DNA from 2 places in the Pseudoduganella sp. UC29_71 genome. Region 1 is predicted to be linked to the other one. Evidence: predicted binding sites of a transcription regulator. Region 1 holds the regulator's gene; the other holds the start of a gene.
What was found. The regulator NrdR, encoded in region 1, represses ribonucleotide reductase genes. The targets are predictions, from matches to a motif close to CACNANATNTNGTG.
Positions count from the first base shown of each region.

Region 2: a site for NrdR is predicted at 4,579-4,592, ahead of ACFJI2_RS22615 (ribonucleoside-diphosphate reductase subunit alpha). Genes of this name have one in related genera too.

Region 1 is NZ_CP170549.1:1,092,002-1,099,175, reverse strand. Features, by position in the region: gene ACFJI2_RS04875 (PilX N-terminal domain-containing pilus assembly protein) at 1-97, opposite strand, end outside; gene ACFJI2_RS04870 (PilW family protein) at 97-1,011, opposite strand; gene pilV (type IV pilus modification protein PilV) at 1,083-1,637, opposite strand; gene ACFJI2_RS04860 (DUF4351 domain-containing protein) at 1,860-3,023, shown strand; gene nrdR (transcriptional regulator NrdR) at 3,031-3,492, opposite strand; gene glyA (serine hydroxymethyltransferase) at 3,571-4,815, opposite strand; ZMP/ZTP riboswitch at 4,906-5,025, opposite strand; partial or broken gene ACFJI2_RS04845 (SDR family NAD(P)-dependent oxidoreductase) at 5,113-5,860, shown strand; gene ybgC (tol-pal system-associated acyl-CoA thioesterase) at 5,968-6,390, shown strand; gene tolQ (protein TolQ) at 6,395-7,084, shown strand; gene ACFJI2_RS04830 (ExbD/TolR family protein) at 7,100-7,174, shown strand, end outside.
Region 2 is NZ_CP170549.1:5,100,940-5,108,113, reverse strand. Features, by position in the region: gene ACFJI2_RS22635 (PP0621 family protein) at 1-232, shown strand, start outside; gene ACFJI2_RS22630 (sensor histidine kinase) at 234-1,925, shown strand; gene ACFJI2_RS22625 (sigma 54-interacting transcriptional regulator) at 1,952-3,790, shown strand; gene ampD (1,6-anhydro-N-acetylmuramyl-L-alanine amidase AmpD) at 3,787-4,476, shown strand; gene ACFJI2_RS22615 (ribonucleoside-diphosphate reductase subunit alpha) at 4,689-7,174, shown strand, end outside.

The DNA of each region.
Region 1 (7,174 bases):
CCAACAGCAGCACCGCGATCAGCATCAGCAACGTCACCAGCAAGGCAATGCCCTGCTCCCCAAGCACGGTACTGCCCACCTGCCTGAAGACGGCCATCACGCACCTCCCGCATTGCGCAGCGCGATCGATGTTTCGAACACGCGCCGCACGCGCCTGCGCTGGCCCTCAGGCAACAGGCGCTCGCTGATGCGCACGCCCTGGTCGTTGCCGGCTGCGCTGGCCGCGTAAGCCGCGCCAAGCAAATCGTATTGGGCCGGTTCCCCATCCGGGCGCGAGTGGGCTTCGCCATGCAGCAGCAGGCCCACCTCCACGGTGACGACGCGCTTCCACCACGTTTTGCGGTTCAGGTCTTGCGCCCGCATGGCAGCGGTCGCGCCCTCCAGCACCAAGTCCCCATCCAGCGTGTTGACCGCGCCGGCATTCAGGTAGCGGTTGGGGATGCCGTCGGCAGGCGTGTCCGTGTCGATGCCGTACAGGACCTGGAAGGAATCGACGCCGCGTACAACGGCGTCCGCGCCCCAGCCGTGAGCGCTCTTGTACTTGCAGCGCAGTTCGGGCTCTCCGTCGCCGCCCACGGCAACATAGAAGATGCTCCAGCCGCGCTGCGCCTCGCTGCCGGCGGCGGCGACGCCGAAGCCGGCGCAGTTCAGCACGGAGCCGTCCGCATCCGGCGCGCCGGAGCCCGCATAGCGCAGGGCGAGCACGTCGCTGCCGTTAACCGCACCGGCGAGCGGCTCGTCTATGCCGTTGGCGGTGCGGCTGACGCTGGCCGCGTCCAGGCCGCCGATATTGGCGCTGGTTTCGGGCACCGTGGCTGGCGGCACGCCGGAGGCGTCCCAATTCACGAACGCGGCCTGCCGCACCGCCTGGGTGATGATAGCCAGGGCATAGCGGCCGCTGTCATTCAAGCGCGCGCTTTCGGCGTGGTGAACATAATTGGCGCTGGCGTTCACCACCAGCGCGCTCGCCGCCAGCGTCACCAGCATGCCCACCAGCAGCGCAACAAACATTTCGACCAGTCCCAGTCCTCGCACAGTGTGCCGGCAGCGGAGCGCAGGCCTGCGGCGGCGGGCGCAGCGGCTCATGGCGCAATTCCCGCCATCGCCAGCGCCACGCCGGGCGCATGGCCGCCTTCGGTGTCCCTGGCGGGCGTGCCGTCGGGATTCTTGCCGCGCCAGCCTATCTTGATGACGACCGGCGCGCCAGGCCCACCCACACACGACCAGCGTAGCCGGCCGCCGGCCCACATGCCCGCGTCGCGGCAGACGCGAACCCGGCCGCCCGGCAATTGCGCAGCCACTTGCCGTTTCAAGTCGTAGATATCGGCGTCCGCCATGGCCGCGCTGTCGCAGGCGGACGCCCAGCATGGACGGGCCGGCGCAGCCGGCACCGGTTCGGCGTGGGCATCGTAGTCCAGTGCAAGGTAAGCCGTGCCGATTTGAGCGGGATTGGCGCGCATGCGGTCGGCCAGGGCGGAGGCCATTTGCGCGGCGTTGCTCAGCAATTGCGACTCGTAGCGCACCCGCATGGCCACAAGTTGCATGGCGCTGGCACCCAGCACGCCGATGGCCAGCACCACCACGGCCACCTGCACTTCGATCAGTGCGAAACCATGCACCCGCCGTTGCGACGCCATTCGCCACCTCCGCTCAAGCCGACTGGGGGACAACCTGTCTGCAAGTTAGCAGCGCGCGCAAAGATCGGCTTGATGCAGATCAAAGCAGAGTTACCTCTGCCTGGGTTTTCGCCAGACGATTGCCGGGTGTCATTGCAGAAGGGAATGAAATATGGCTGACCGAAATGGCCCAAGCTTGCGCTAGATCGAAGAGCCTGCCGCTCTCCGGACTAGACTGATGCAATGCCAGCCCCCTTCCCGCCACCGCCAAACGACAACTACGACGCTCCCTGGAAGAGCGCGCTGGCGCTGTATTTTTCAGATTTCATGGCCTTCTATTTTCCGGATGTGCATGAGGCGATCGACTGGAACCAGGCGCCGGAATTTCTGGATACCGAACTTCAGCAACTGGCGCGGGATGGCGCGCTCGGCAAGCGGCTGGCGGACCAGCTGGTTCGCGTGTACACGCTGGACGGACAGGAACGCTGGGTGCTGTTGCACATCGAGGTGCAGGCCAGCCGCGACCACGAGCTGGCCGAACGCATCTTTGTCTATCAATACCGGATCTATGACCACTACCGTCGCGAAGTTGCCAGCCTGGTGGTGCTGGCTGACCCGGAGCGGGTGTGGCGGCCCGCGTCGTTCAGCTATGAGGTCTTCGGGTGCGGATTGCTGCTCACATTTCGTACCGCCAAGCTGCAAGACCACGCGGACCACATTGATGCGCTGCTGGCGGACGACAACCCCTTTGCCCTGCTCACAGCGGCGCATCTGCTCACGCAGCAGACCCACCACCAGCCAATGCTGCGCCTGGCTGCCAAGTGGAAGCTGACACGATTGCTGCTGGAGCGAGACTGGGAGCGGCAACGTATCGTAAACTTATTCCATGTCATAGACTGGATCATGCGCCTGCCGAAGGAACTGGAAGACCAGTTCTGGCAGGACACCGTTGAACACCAGGGGAGGCCAACCATGGAAAACTATATTCCGCGCGGAGCCAGAATCGAAATGCAGCGCGAGCTTGCTCAGGCCAAGGAAAAGGCCATGCACGATGGGCGCTTGGAAGGGATGCAACTCGGACGGAAGGAAGGAATACAGCAAGGCATGCGCCAGGGCATGCAGCAAGGCATGCAGCAAGGCATGCAGCAAGGCATGCAGCAAGGCATGCAACAGGGCATACAGCAAGGCATGCAACAGGGCATACAACAGGGCATACAGCAAGGCATGCAACAAGGTATGCAACAAGGCCAGGCTAGCCTGCTCACGCTACAGCTGACTCAGCGCTTCGGCCCGCTACCAGGCGACGTCGCGGTGGCGCTCGCCGGCGCCGGGCCGGCGCAGTTGCAGGAGTGGGCCAAAGCCGTCATCGACGCGGGCAGCCTGGACGAGATTTTCCCTCGCCACTGAGCCGGCATCAGGTCTTGGGCGCTTGCCCGACTTCTTCGATGGCGTCCTGGAACTCGGCCAGGTCCTCGAAATTCTTGTAGACGGACGCGAAGCGGATGTAGGCCACCTTGTCCAGCCGCTTCAGTTCCTGCATCACCAGCTCGCCGATGTAGTGCGAGTCAACCTCGCGCTTGCCGCTGGTGAGCAGCTTTTCTTCGATCGCCTGCACCGCCAGGTCCACCGATGCCGCCGCGACCGGGCGCTTGCGCAAGGCCAGCGTCAGCGAGCCGCGCAATTTGGCCGCAGCGTATTCCGTGCGGCTGCCGTTCTTCTTGACCACGAACGGCATCACCAGCTCGATCCGCTCATAGGTCGTAAAGCGCTTGTCGCACTTGCCGCAGCGGCGCCGGCGGCGGATTGCGTCCCCCTCCTCCGACACGCGGGTGTCGAGGACGTGGATTTCTTCATGCTGACAGAACGGACATTTCATCTGGCGCTGCGCTTTCGAATGTTAAAAGAGCGCCGGACCGACACGGCCACGGCGCCCCTGATGTTACCAAGACAAGGTTTACGCGTAAACCGGATGCGCGTCAGCCAGCACCTTCACCGCCGCTTTCACGCGCTCGATGGTGGCCGCGTCATGCGGGTTGTCCAGCACGTCAGCGATCAGGTTGCCCACTTGCTCGGCTTCTGCTTCCTTGAAACCGCGGGTGGTCATGGCTGGCGAGCCCAGGCGAATGCCCGACGTCACGAACGGCTTTTGCGGGTCGTTCGGGATGCCGTTCTTGTTGCAAGTGATGTGCGCCTGGCCCAGGATGGCTTCGGCTTCCTTGCCGGTCAGGTTCTTGGCGCGCAGGTCCACCAGGAACACGTGCGACTCGGTGCCGCCCGACACGATGCGCAGGCCGCGCTTGATCAGCGTCTTGGCCAGCACGTCGGCGTTCTTCACCACTTGCTGCTGGTATTCCTTGAACGCCGGCTGCAGCGCTTCCTGGAAGGCCACGGCCTTGCCGGCGATGACGTGCATCAGCGGGCCGCCCTGGATGCCAGGGAAGATAGCCGAGTTGATGATCTTCTCGTGCTCGGCCTTCATCAGGATGATGCCGCCGCGCGGGCCGCGCAGCGACTTGTGCGTGGTCGAGGTGACGAAGTCGGCGTGCGGCACTGGGTTCGGATACAGGCCGGCGGCGATCAGGCCGGCGTAGTGGGCCATGTCCACCATGAAGTAGGCGCCGACGGCCTTGGCCACGGCGGCAAAGCGCTCGAAGTCGATCTTCTTGGAGAACGCGGACGCGCCGGCGATGATCAGCTTGGGCTTGTGTTCCTTGGCCAGCGCTTCCATCGCGTCGTAGTCGATGTCCTCTTCGGCGGTCAGGCCGTAGGACACCACGTTGAACCACTTGCCCGACATGTTCAGCGCCATGCCGTGGGTCAGGTGGCCGCCTTCTGCCAGCGACATGCCCATGATGGTGTCGCCCGGTTTCAGCACGGCGAAGAACACGCCCTGGTTGGCTTGCGAGCCCGAGTTCGGCTGCACGTTGGCCGCTTCCGCGCCGAACAGCTTCTTCACGCGGTCGATGGCCAGTTGCTCCACCACGTCCACGTATTCGCAGCCGCCGTAGTAGCGCTTGCCCGGATAGCCTTCGGCGTACTTGTTGGTCAGCTGGGAACCTTGCGCTTCCATCACGGCCGGCGAGGTGTAGTTTTCCGAAGCGATCAGCTCGATGTGGTCGTGCTGGCGGGTGTTTTCCTTCTGGATCGCGGCGAACAGGTCTGGATCGACGGAGGACAGGGTGTGATCTTTTGCAAACATGAAAAAACTCCAAGTGAGAGAGTAAATCTGGCAGGTGGATCGAATGAGGAACGCCAATAAGCGAGGAGCAGCCTCTTCGTGCTTTCCATCGGTGGCTGCCCAGGCGAACGGCTGTTGATTTGAAATCTCACGTTCCCCGGTGGATGCCCACCTTTCGCCGATAGATCGCGCAAGCGCAGACCCGGCTTTTCGCCAGTCACGTGAGACGTAATGGAAGCCAGATTGTACTATCAACTCAGGCAATTACGCTACACTTGCGACAACTTCCACCATGCCATCACCTTGCAAGGAACCATTATGATCGTCTTCATCACCGGCGCCAGCGCCGGCTTCGGCGCCGCCATGGCCCGCGCCTTCACCGCCAACGGCCACCAGGCCATCATCGCCGCGCGCCGCATCGAGCGCCTGGAAGCGCTGGCCGCCGAACTGGGCGACAAGGTATTGCCGCTGCAACTGGACGTCACCGACAAGGCCGCCATCCGCGCCACGCTGGACGCCCTGCCCGCCGAATGGCGCCAGATCGACGTGCTGGTCAACAACGCCGGCCTGGCGCTGGGCGTGAAGCCGGCCCACGAAGCCTCGCTGGACGACTGGGAAACCATGATCGACACCAACTGCAAGGGCCTGGTCACGATGACGCACGCCATCCTGCCCGCCATGGTGGCGCGCGGGCAGCGGCACCATCATCAACATCGGCTCCACCGCCGGCGCCTACCCGTATCCGGGCGGCAACGTGTACGGCGCCACCAAGGCCTTCGTCGAACAGTTCACGCTGAACCTGCGCGCCGACCTGGTGGGCACCGGCGTGCGCGCCACCAACCTGGCGCCCGGCCTGTGCGGCGGCACCGAATTCTCCAACGTGCGCCTGAAGGGCGACGACGCGGCCGCCGCCAAGGTCTACGAAGGCACGGTGCCGCTGTCGCCGCAGGACATCGCCAACACCGCCTTCTGGATCGCCACCCTGCCGCCGCACATGAACGTGAACCAGATCGAACTGATGCCGACTTGTCAGGGTTTCTCCCCATTCACGATCAAACGGGGCTAAAATTAGCGTTTTCGCCGGAAAAAACGTAAGCGAGTGTTACAAGAGGGCCAAACTCGCTTGCGAAATCGCGTAGAATGTTGCCCAATCTCATTAGTAGTCAGAACAACATGCCTTCAGAGTTTACCTGGAATGTCCGTGTCTATTACGAAGACACCGATGCCGGTGGCATTGTCTATTACGCAAATTATCTCAAATTCTTCGAACGCGCGCGGACCGAATGGCTGCGCGCGATCGGCGTCGACCAGCACGCCCTGCTGCAGCAGCACGACGCCATGTTCGTCGTCAAGAACGTCGCTGCCGAGTATCATGCGCCAGCCAAACTGGACGATGTACTAAAATTAACCTTAAGTATCGAAAAACTGGGCCGCGCTTCCCTGCAGTTCGTGCAGCAGGCGTGGAACGGCGAGCAACTGCTGAACACGGCGCGCGTGAAAGTTGGTTGCGTCGATTCCGCGCTGCGTCCGCGCGCGGTTCCCGATGTGGTAGCGGCCCGCATGCGCGGCGCCGTGTCATCCCCAAACTCAGACTGAAACAATGAACGTCACCCAAGACCTCTCCTTCATCGCCCTCATCACCAATGCCCACCTGATCGTTCAACTGATCATGGCGCTGCTGCTCGGTATTTCCCTCACCAGCTGGACTTATATTTTCCGCAAGATGTTCGCCGTGCGCGCCGCGCGCCGCCAGACCATCGACTTTGAAAAAACCTTCTGGGCCGGCGGCAACCTGCACGCGCTGCACCAGAGCGCCTGCAGCAACCGCGAACAGAGCGGCGCTCTGGCGCGCATCTTCGAGGCCGGCATGGGCGAATTCATCAAGGGCAAGGCCGCGCACGCGGGCAGCCGCGAAATGGACGCCGGCGCCATCCTGGACGGCGCCCGCCGCGCCATGCGCGCCGCCTTCCAGCGCGAAATGGATGCGCTCGAATCGCACCTGGCCTTCCTCGCCTCGGTCGGCTCGGTGTCGCCGTACATCGGCCTGCTGGGCACGGTGTGGGGCATCATGAACGCCTTCCGCGGCCTGGCCAATGTGCAGCAAGCCACGCTGGCCGCCGTCGCGCCCGGCATTGCCGAAGCGCTGATCGCCACCGCCATCGGCCTGTTCGCCGCCATCCCGGCGGTGGTCGCGTACAACCGCTTCTCGCACGATATCGACCGCCTGGCTATCCGTTTCGAGAGCTTTGTGGAAGAATTCTCCAACATCCTGCAGCGCCAATCGCGCTAATCGGGGAGGACAACCATGGCATCTTCCTTCTCCAGCGGCATGCGCGGCAGCCGAGGCGGCCGCAAGCTGAAATCCGAGATCAACGTCGTG
Region 2 (7,174 bases), 2.9 Mb from region 1:
GGCCGAACGCATGGCGGCCGCGCGCGCGGCGGCCGAGGCGGAGGCGCTGGCCCAGGAGCGGGCGCGCCAGGCCGCGTCGCCGCAGGCGCAGGCGCGCGCACGCGCCGTGGCCGAGGCGGAGACCATGCTCAGCTGCGCCCATTGCGGGGTGTTCTTCCCCGCCTCCGAAGCGGTGCAGCGCGGCGGCCGCGATTTCTGCAGCCAGGCGCACGCCGACTTGCCGGCGTCCTGATGTGACTCCGCGCCTGCAAGCGCTGACGGCAGCTTCGCGCGACACCTTCTGGCGCTCGCTGCAAACCCTGAACGCCACCCGCGTGGTGATCGCGCTGGTGCTGCTGGCCTATCTGAGCGTGGACACGCGCGGCCTGCGCGGCGCCGGCTCCTTGCTGTACGCCCAGGTGTGCGGCGCCTATCTGCTGCTGGCGCTGGGCTTCGCCGTGCTCACCAGCAAGGTGCGGCGCCGCTTCCTGGCCCAGCTGCTGCTGCAGATCGCCTGCGACCTGGCCCTCATTTCGCTGCTGTACCTGGGCGCCGGCGGCGCGCGCAGCGGCCTGGCCATCCTGTACCTGTTCCCGCTGGCCGGGCTGGCCATCCTGGCGCCGCTGGTGCTGGCGCTGTTCTCCGCTTCGCTGGTGGCGCTGTTCATGCTCGGCGCCAGCCTGTGGCAGATGGTGGTGCACGACGCCGACAGCACCTTGCTGCCGTCCGGCCTGTTCGGCGCGGCCTTCCTGGCGGCCGTGTGGGTGGTCAACCGCATGGCGGCCAAGCTGATCGGGCAGGAAGAGCTGGCCGCGCGGCGCGGCGTGGAGATCGGCGTGCAGCAGGCGGTGAACCGGCTGGTGATGTCGCACATGAGCGACGGCATCGTGGTGCTGGGCGCGGACGGCCAGGTGTACGCGGGCAATCCGGCCGCGCAGCAGATGCTGGGCCTGGCCGGCGACGCGCAGTTCCGGCTGGACGCGGCGCCGGCGCTGGCGCCGCTGGCGCGCGCCTACCACGACTGGCGCGCCGACCCGGCCCAGGCCACGGCCTTCCTGACCATCAAGCCCTATACCGATCCGGCCTTGCAGGAGGTGACGGCGGCCTGGAGCGCGCGGCGCGACCTGGCCGCGCACCTGAAAGTGCGCTTCGCGGCGGTGGAAACCGAGGGCCTGGAGGTGGAACGCAGCGTGATCTTCCTGCAGGACGTGACGGCCATCGAGAACCAGGCGCAGGACCTGAAGCTGGCGTCCATGGGGCGGCTCACGGCCAGCATCGCGCACGAGGTGCGCAACCCGCTGTCGGCCATCGGCCACGCCACTTCGCTGCTGAGCGAGGACCTGGACGGGCCGGTGCACGCGCGGCTGCTCAAGATCGTGGGCGACAATGTGGCGCGCGTGAACCGCATGGTGGAGGACATTTTGCAGCTGTCGCGCAAGGTGCAGCCGCACAGCGAGCCGCTGGCGCTGGCCGGCTTCCTGGCCGAGCTGGCGGCCGAATTCCAGGATACGCACGCGCTGGCGCCGGGCATCGTGCGGGTGGACGCGGGCGGCGGCGGCGCGGCGGCCATGGTGCGCTTCGACGGCCTGCACCTGCGCGAGGTGGTGCTCAACCTGCTCAACAACGCGGTGCGCTACGCCAGCGGCGGGCAGGGCAGCATCCGCCTGTTCGTGGTGGGCGGGCGCGGACGCGGCGCGGGGCTGGAGCTGCACGTGCAGGACGACGGCCCCGGCATCTCGCCCGAGGTGCGCGCCCACCTGTTCGAGCCGTTTTACACCACCTCCAGCAAGGGCACCGGACTGGGCCTGTATCTGGCGCGCGAATTGTGCTTGAATAACGAGGCCATGCTGGACTATGAATACCGTTTCGACCCCGGCGTGCAGGCCGACGGCAGCCGCAGTTCGAGCGGCCGCTTCGTCATCACGTTTGCCAGGCCGGGCGCCTGAACCACCTACTATATAGAAGGACACCCATGAGTGCTCCCCGCAGTTCCCCGCGCGTGCTGATCGTCGACGATGAAGCCGACCTGCGCGAGTTGCTGGAAATTACCCTGCTCAAGATGGGGCTGGACGTGGACAGCGCCGAGAACCTGGCGCAGGCGCGCGCCTACCTGGCACAGGCGCAGGGGCCGGCCGACGCGGGCGGCAACGGGGGCAATGGCGGCAATGGCGGCAATGGCGGCGCAGCCGGGCCGGGACCGTACGCGCTGGTGCTGACCGACATGCGCCTGCCGGACGGGCTGGGACTGGAACTGGTGCGCGAGGTGTCGGCCACGTTCCGCAACACGCCGATCGCGGTGGTGACGGCGTACGGCAGCGCGGACAACGCGGTGGTGGCGCTCAAGGCCGGCGCTTTCGACTACATCAGCAAGCCGGTGGCGCTGGACCAGCTGCGGGTGATGGTGCAGTCGGCGCTGCGGCTGAACGCGCCGCCGGCCGAGACGCCGGGTGCGGCGCCGCGCGAGGCCAGCCGCCTGAAAGGCGAGTCGGCCGTGATGCAGGCGCTGCGGGCACAGATCGCGCGCCTGGCGCGTTCGATGGCGCCGATCGCCATCAATGGCGAATCGGGCAGCGGCAAGGAACTGGCCGCGCGCGAGATCCACGCGCAAAGCTCGCGCGCCGGCAAGCCCTTCATCGCCGTCAATTGCGGCGCGATTCCCGAGGCGCTGATGGAGGCCGAGTTCTTCGGCTACCGCAAGGGCGCGTTCACCGGCGCGGCCGACGAGCGCGACGGCTTTTTCCAGGCCGCCAACGGCGGCACGCTGATGCTGGACGAGGTGGCGGACCTGCCGCTGGCCATGCAGGTCAAGCTGCTGCGCGCCATCCAGGAGCGGCGCGTGCGCAAGATCGGCGCCACGGCCGAGGAGGCGGTGGACGTGCGCATCATCAGCGCCACGCACAAGAACCTGGAGCAGCTGGTGGAGCAGGGCGCGTTCCGGCAGGACTTGTTTTACCGCCTGAACGTGATCGAGCTGAGCCTGCCGCCGCTGCGCGAGCGCGCCGATGACCTGGGCGTGCTGACCGACGCCATCCTGGCGCGCCTGGGCACTTTCGAGCAGAAGGTGGTGCTGGGGCCGGGCGTGCTGGAGGCGCTGCGCGGCTACCCATTTCCGGGCAATGTGCGCGAACTGGAAAATATCCTGGAGCGCGCGCTGGCCTTCGCCAACGACGGCGTGATTGAGGTGCGCGACCTGGCGCTCAAGGGCAACCGCGCGGCCGACATGCCGCCCGGCTACGTCCCCCCTCCGGCCGAGCTGCGCGCCGGCGCGGGCGCTGCCCCCGCCGGGTCGGCACAGGGGGTGCCCGTCCGTGCCCCGTCCGCCGTGCCGCAGGGCTTCATGCCGCTGCCGGGCGCGGAGCGCGCGGCGCCGTCCGCCGGCGCCTCCACAACTGGCGGCCACGCGGCTGGCTTGCACCCGGCTGGCCTGCACCCGGCTGGCGCCCAGCCGGCTGGCGCTCCCGCAGCCCCCGCAGCCGCCGCCGCAGCCGCCGCCCCCGCAGCCCCCGCAGCCGCCGCCGCAGCCGCCGCCCCCGCAGCCGCAGCCGCCGCCCCCACAGCCCCCGCAGCCTCTGCAGCCCCTGCAGCGGATGGCGCCGGCGCGGCAGCGCGCCCCGCGTTGCCGCTGCCGCCGCTGGACGCGCTGCCGAGCAACCTGCCCGACTACCTGGCCCAGGTCGAGCGCGACATCATCACGCGCGCGCTGGCGCAGACGCAGTACAACCGCACGCAGGCCGCCAGCCTGCTGGGCATCAGCTTCCGCCAGCTGCGCTACCAGATGCAGAAGCTGAATATCCAGGAGCCGGAGGCGTGAGCGCGCCGCGTTATGCGATCGGCGCGGACGGCTGGCTGGCCGCAGCGGCGGGCGAGTCCGAGGCAGCAGCGGGCGGGGCCGACGGCAGCGACGGCAACGGCAACGGCAGCGAACCGCGCGGCGCGGCGGCGCGCTACGCCTCGCCCTTCTTCAACGCGCGCCCGGACGGCATGGCCGTCGAGCTGCTGGTGGTGCACAACATCAGCCTGCCCGCTGGCCGGTTCGGCGGGCCGCACGTGTCCGACCTGTTCACCGGCCGGGTAGACTATAATGCTGACCCGTCGTTTGCGGACCTGCGCGGGCTGGAGGTGTCGGCGCACTTTTTCGTGCGGCGCGACGGCCGGGTGGTGCAATATGTTTCTTGCAACGACAGGGCCTGGCATGCCGGCCTATCGTCCTTCCAGGGACGTGCCAACTGCAACGATTTTTCGGTCGGCGTGGAACTTGAAGGAACGGACAATGTTGCGTTTTCGCCAGTGCAATATGAGGTGCTGGCGGCACTGGCGGCGGCGTTGCAAAAGCGCTACCCTTTACGCTTTGTCACCGGCCACGAGCATATCGCGCCCGGCCGCAAGACCGACCCCGGCCCCTGTTTCGACTGGGACCTGCTGGACCGGCTGCTCAAGGAAAAGGCAGCCCAGAACGACGCGTTAGTGCTTGCTATCCCGCTCCGGCCCGAGCGTTAGGGCGTCTTAAAATGTCAATAGAAAAATTGCCCTTTTTGCGCCAATTTCCCCTTGTCTTGCCCAGGCAGGCTAACTACAATTAGTGGCTATATTTGCCCGGTTCACTAGATGTAGTACTAAATCTTGGCAATTGCTCAAACGTGCTTTTGGGCAATTGACGAACTTTATTATCAAAAACACGCTGGCAACACACTGCTATTTCGGGAGCTTAAATGCAATCTACTCAAGACATCACGAACACCCCGGCGCCACAAGCGCCGGCATCGGCGGGCGCAGTCAGCGGCCTGGCCACGGCTGCCAGCGCCCTGGGCGATTTCCGCATCATCCGCCGCAATGGCGCGGTGGTCGCGTTCGAACCGTCCAAGATCAATGTCGCCATGACCAAGGCTTTCCTGGCCGTGCACGGCGGCCAGAGCGCCGCGTCCGCCAGTGTGCGTGAGATCGTCGAAGAGTTGACCAACAGCGTGGTGTCGGCCCTGGTGCGCCGCCAGCCGTCCGGCGGCACTTTCCATATCGAAGACGTGCAGGACCAGGTGGAACTGGCGCTGATGCGCTCGGGCCAGCACGACGTGGCGCGCGCCTACGTGCTGTACCGCGCCAAGCACATGGAAGAGCGCCGCGCCAAAAAAGAGTCGCAGGGCGCCGCTGCCGCTGCCGAGCCGGAACTGAGCGTGACCGAGAACGGCGTGCGCCGTCCGCTGGTGATGCAGGAAGTGCGCGACCTGATCGGCGCGGCCTGCTCCGGCCTGGAAAAGCACGTCGACTCGGACGCCATCCTGGCCGAGACCGTGAAGAACCTGTACGACGGCGTGCCGGTCGAAGAACTGCACAAGTCCGCCATCCTGGCCGCCCGCGCGCTGATGGAAAAAGACCCGGCCTACTCGCAAGTGACGGCCCGCATCCTGCTGCACACCATCCGCAAGGAAGTGTTCGGCCACGAAGTGGCGCAAGCGAAAGCCGCCGCCGAGTACATCACCTACTTCCCGCAATACATCGCCAAGGGTATCGAGAACGAGCTGCTGGACGCCGAGCTGGCCAAGTTCGACCTGGCCAAGCTGGCCAAGGCCCTGGTGGCCGACCGCGACCTGCAGTTCGGCTACATCGGCCTGCAGACCCTGTACGACCGCTACTTCCTGCACGTGCGCGACGTGCGCATCGAAATGCCGCAGGCCTTCTACATGCGCGTGGCCATGGGCCTGGCGCTGCGCGAAGACAACCGCGAAGCGCGCGCCATCGAGTTCTACAACCTGCTGTCGACCTTCGACTTCATGTCGTCCACCCCGACCCTGTTCAACTCCGGCACGCTGCGCTCGCAGCTGTCGTCGTGCTACCTGACCACCGTGTCGGACGACCTGGAAGGCATCTACGACGCCATTAAGGAGAACGCGCTGCTGGCCAAGTTCGCCGGCGGCCTGGGCAACGACTGGACCCCGGTGCGCGCGCTGGGCGCCCACATCAAGGGCACCAACGGCAAATCGCAGGGCGTGGTGCCGTTCCTGAAAGTGGTCAACGACACCGCCGTGGCGGTCAACCAGGGCGGCAAGCGCAAGGGCGCGGTATGCGCCTACCTGGAAACCTGGCACATGGACATCGAGGAATTCCTCGACCTGCGCAAGAACACCGGCGACGACCGCCGCCGCACCCACGACATGAACACCGCGAACTGGATTCCCGACCTGTTCATGAAGCGCGTGATGGAAAAAGGCGACTGGACCCTGTTCTCGCCGTCCGAAACGCCGGACCTGCACGACAAGGTCGGCAAGGCCTTCGAACTGGCCTACACCGGCTACGAAGCCAAGGCCGCTGCCGGCGAAATCCGCGTGTTCAAGAAAATCGCCGCGCTGGACCTGTGGCGCAAGATGCTGTCCATGCTGTTCGAAACCGGCCACCCATGGATCACCTTCAAGGACCCGTGCAACATCCGCTCGCCGCAGTCGCACGTGGGCGTGGTGCACTCGTCCAACCTGTGCACCGAGATCACCCTGAACACCGGTCCGGACGAAATCGCCGTCTGCAACCTGGGTTCGGTGAACCTGCCGGCCCACATGAAAGAGGGCAAGCTGGACCACGTGAAGCTGCAAAAGACCATCCGCACCGCGATGCGCATGCTCGACAACGTGATCGACATCAACTACTACGCGGTGGACAAGGCCCGCAACGCCAACATGCGCCACCGTCCGGTGGGCCTGGGCGTGATGGGCTTCCAGGACTGCCTGCACATGATGCGCGTGCCGTTCTCGTCGCAGGAATGCGTGAACTTCGCCGACACCTCGATGGAAGCGGTGTGCTACTACGCCTATCTGGCCTCGACCGAGCTGGCCGAAGAGCGCGGCCACTACGAGTCGTACAAGGGTTCGCTGTGGGACCGCGGCATCCTGCCGCAGGACTCGATCGCGCTGCTGGCCGAAGAGCGCGGCGCCGGCTACCTGGAGCAGGACCGTTCGGCGGCCATGGACTGGACCCCGGTGCGCGACCGCATCAAGAAGTTCGGCATGCGCAACTCGAACTGCGTGGCGATCGCTCCGACCGCGACCATTTCGAACATCATCGGCGTGTCCGCTTGCATCGAGCCAACGTTCCAGAACCTGTACGTGAAGTCCAACCTGTCGGGCGAGTTCACCGAAATCAACTCCTACCTGGTGCGTGACCTGAAGGCGCGCAACCTGTGGGACGAGGTGATGATTGCCGACCTGAAGTA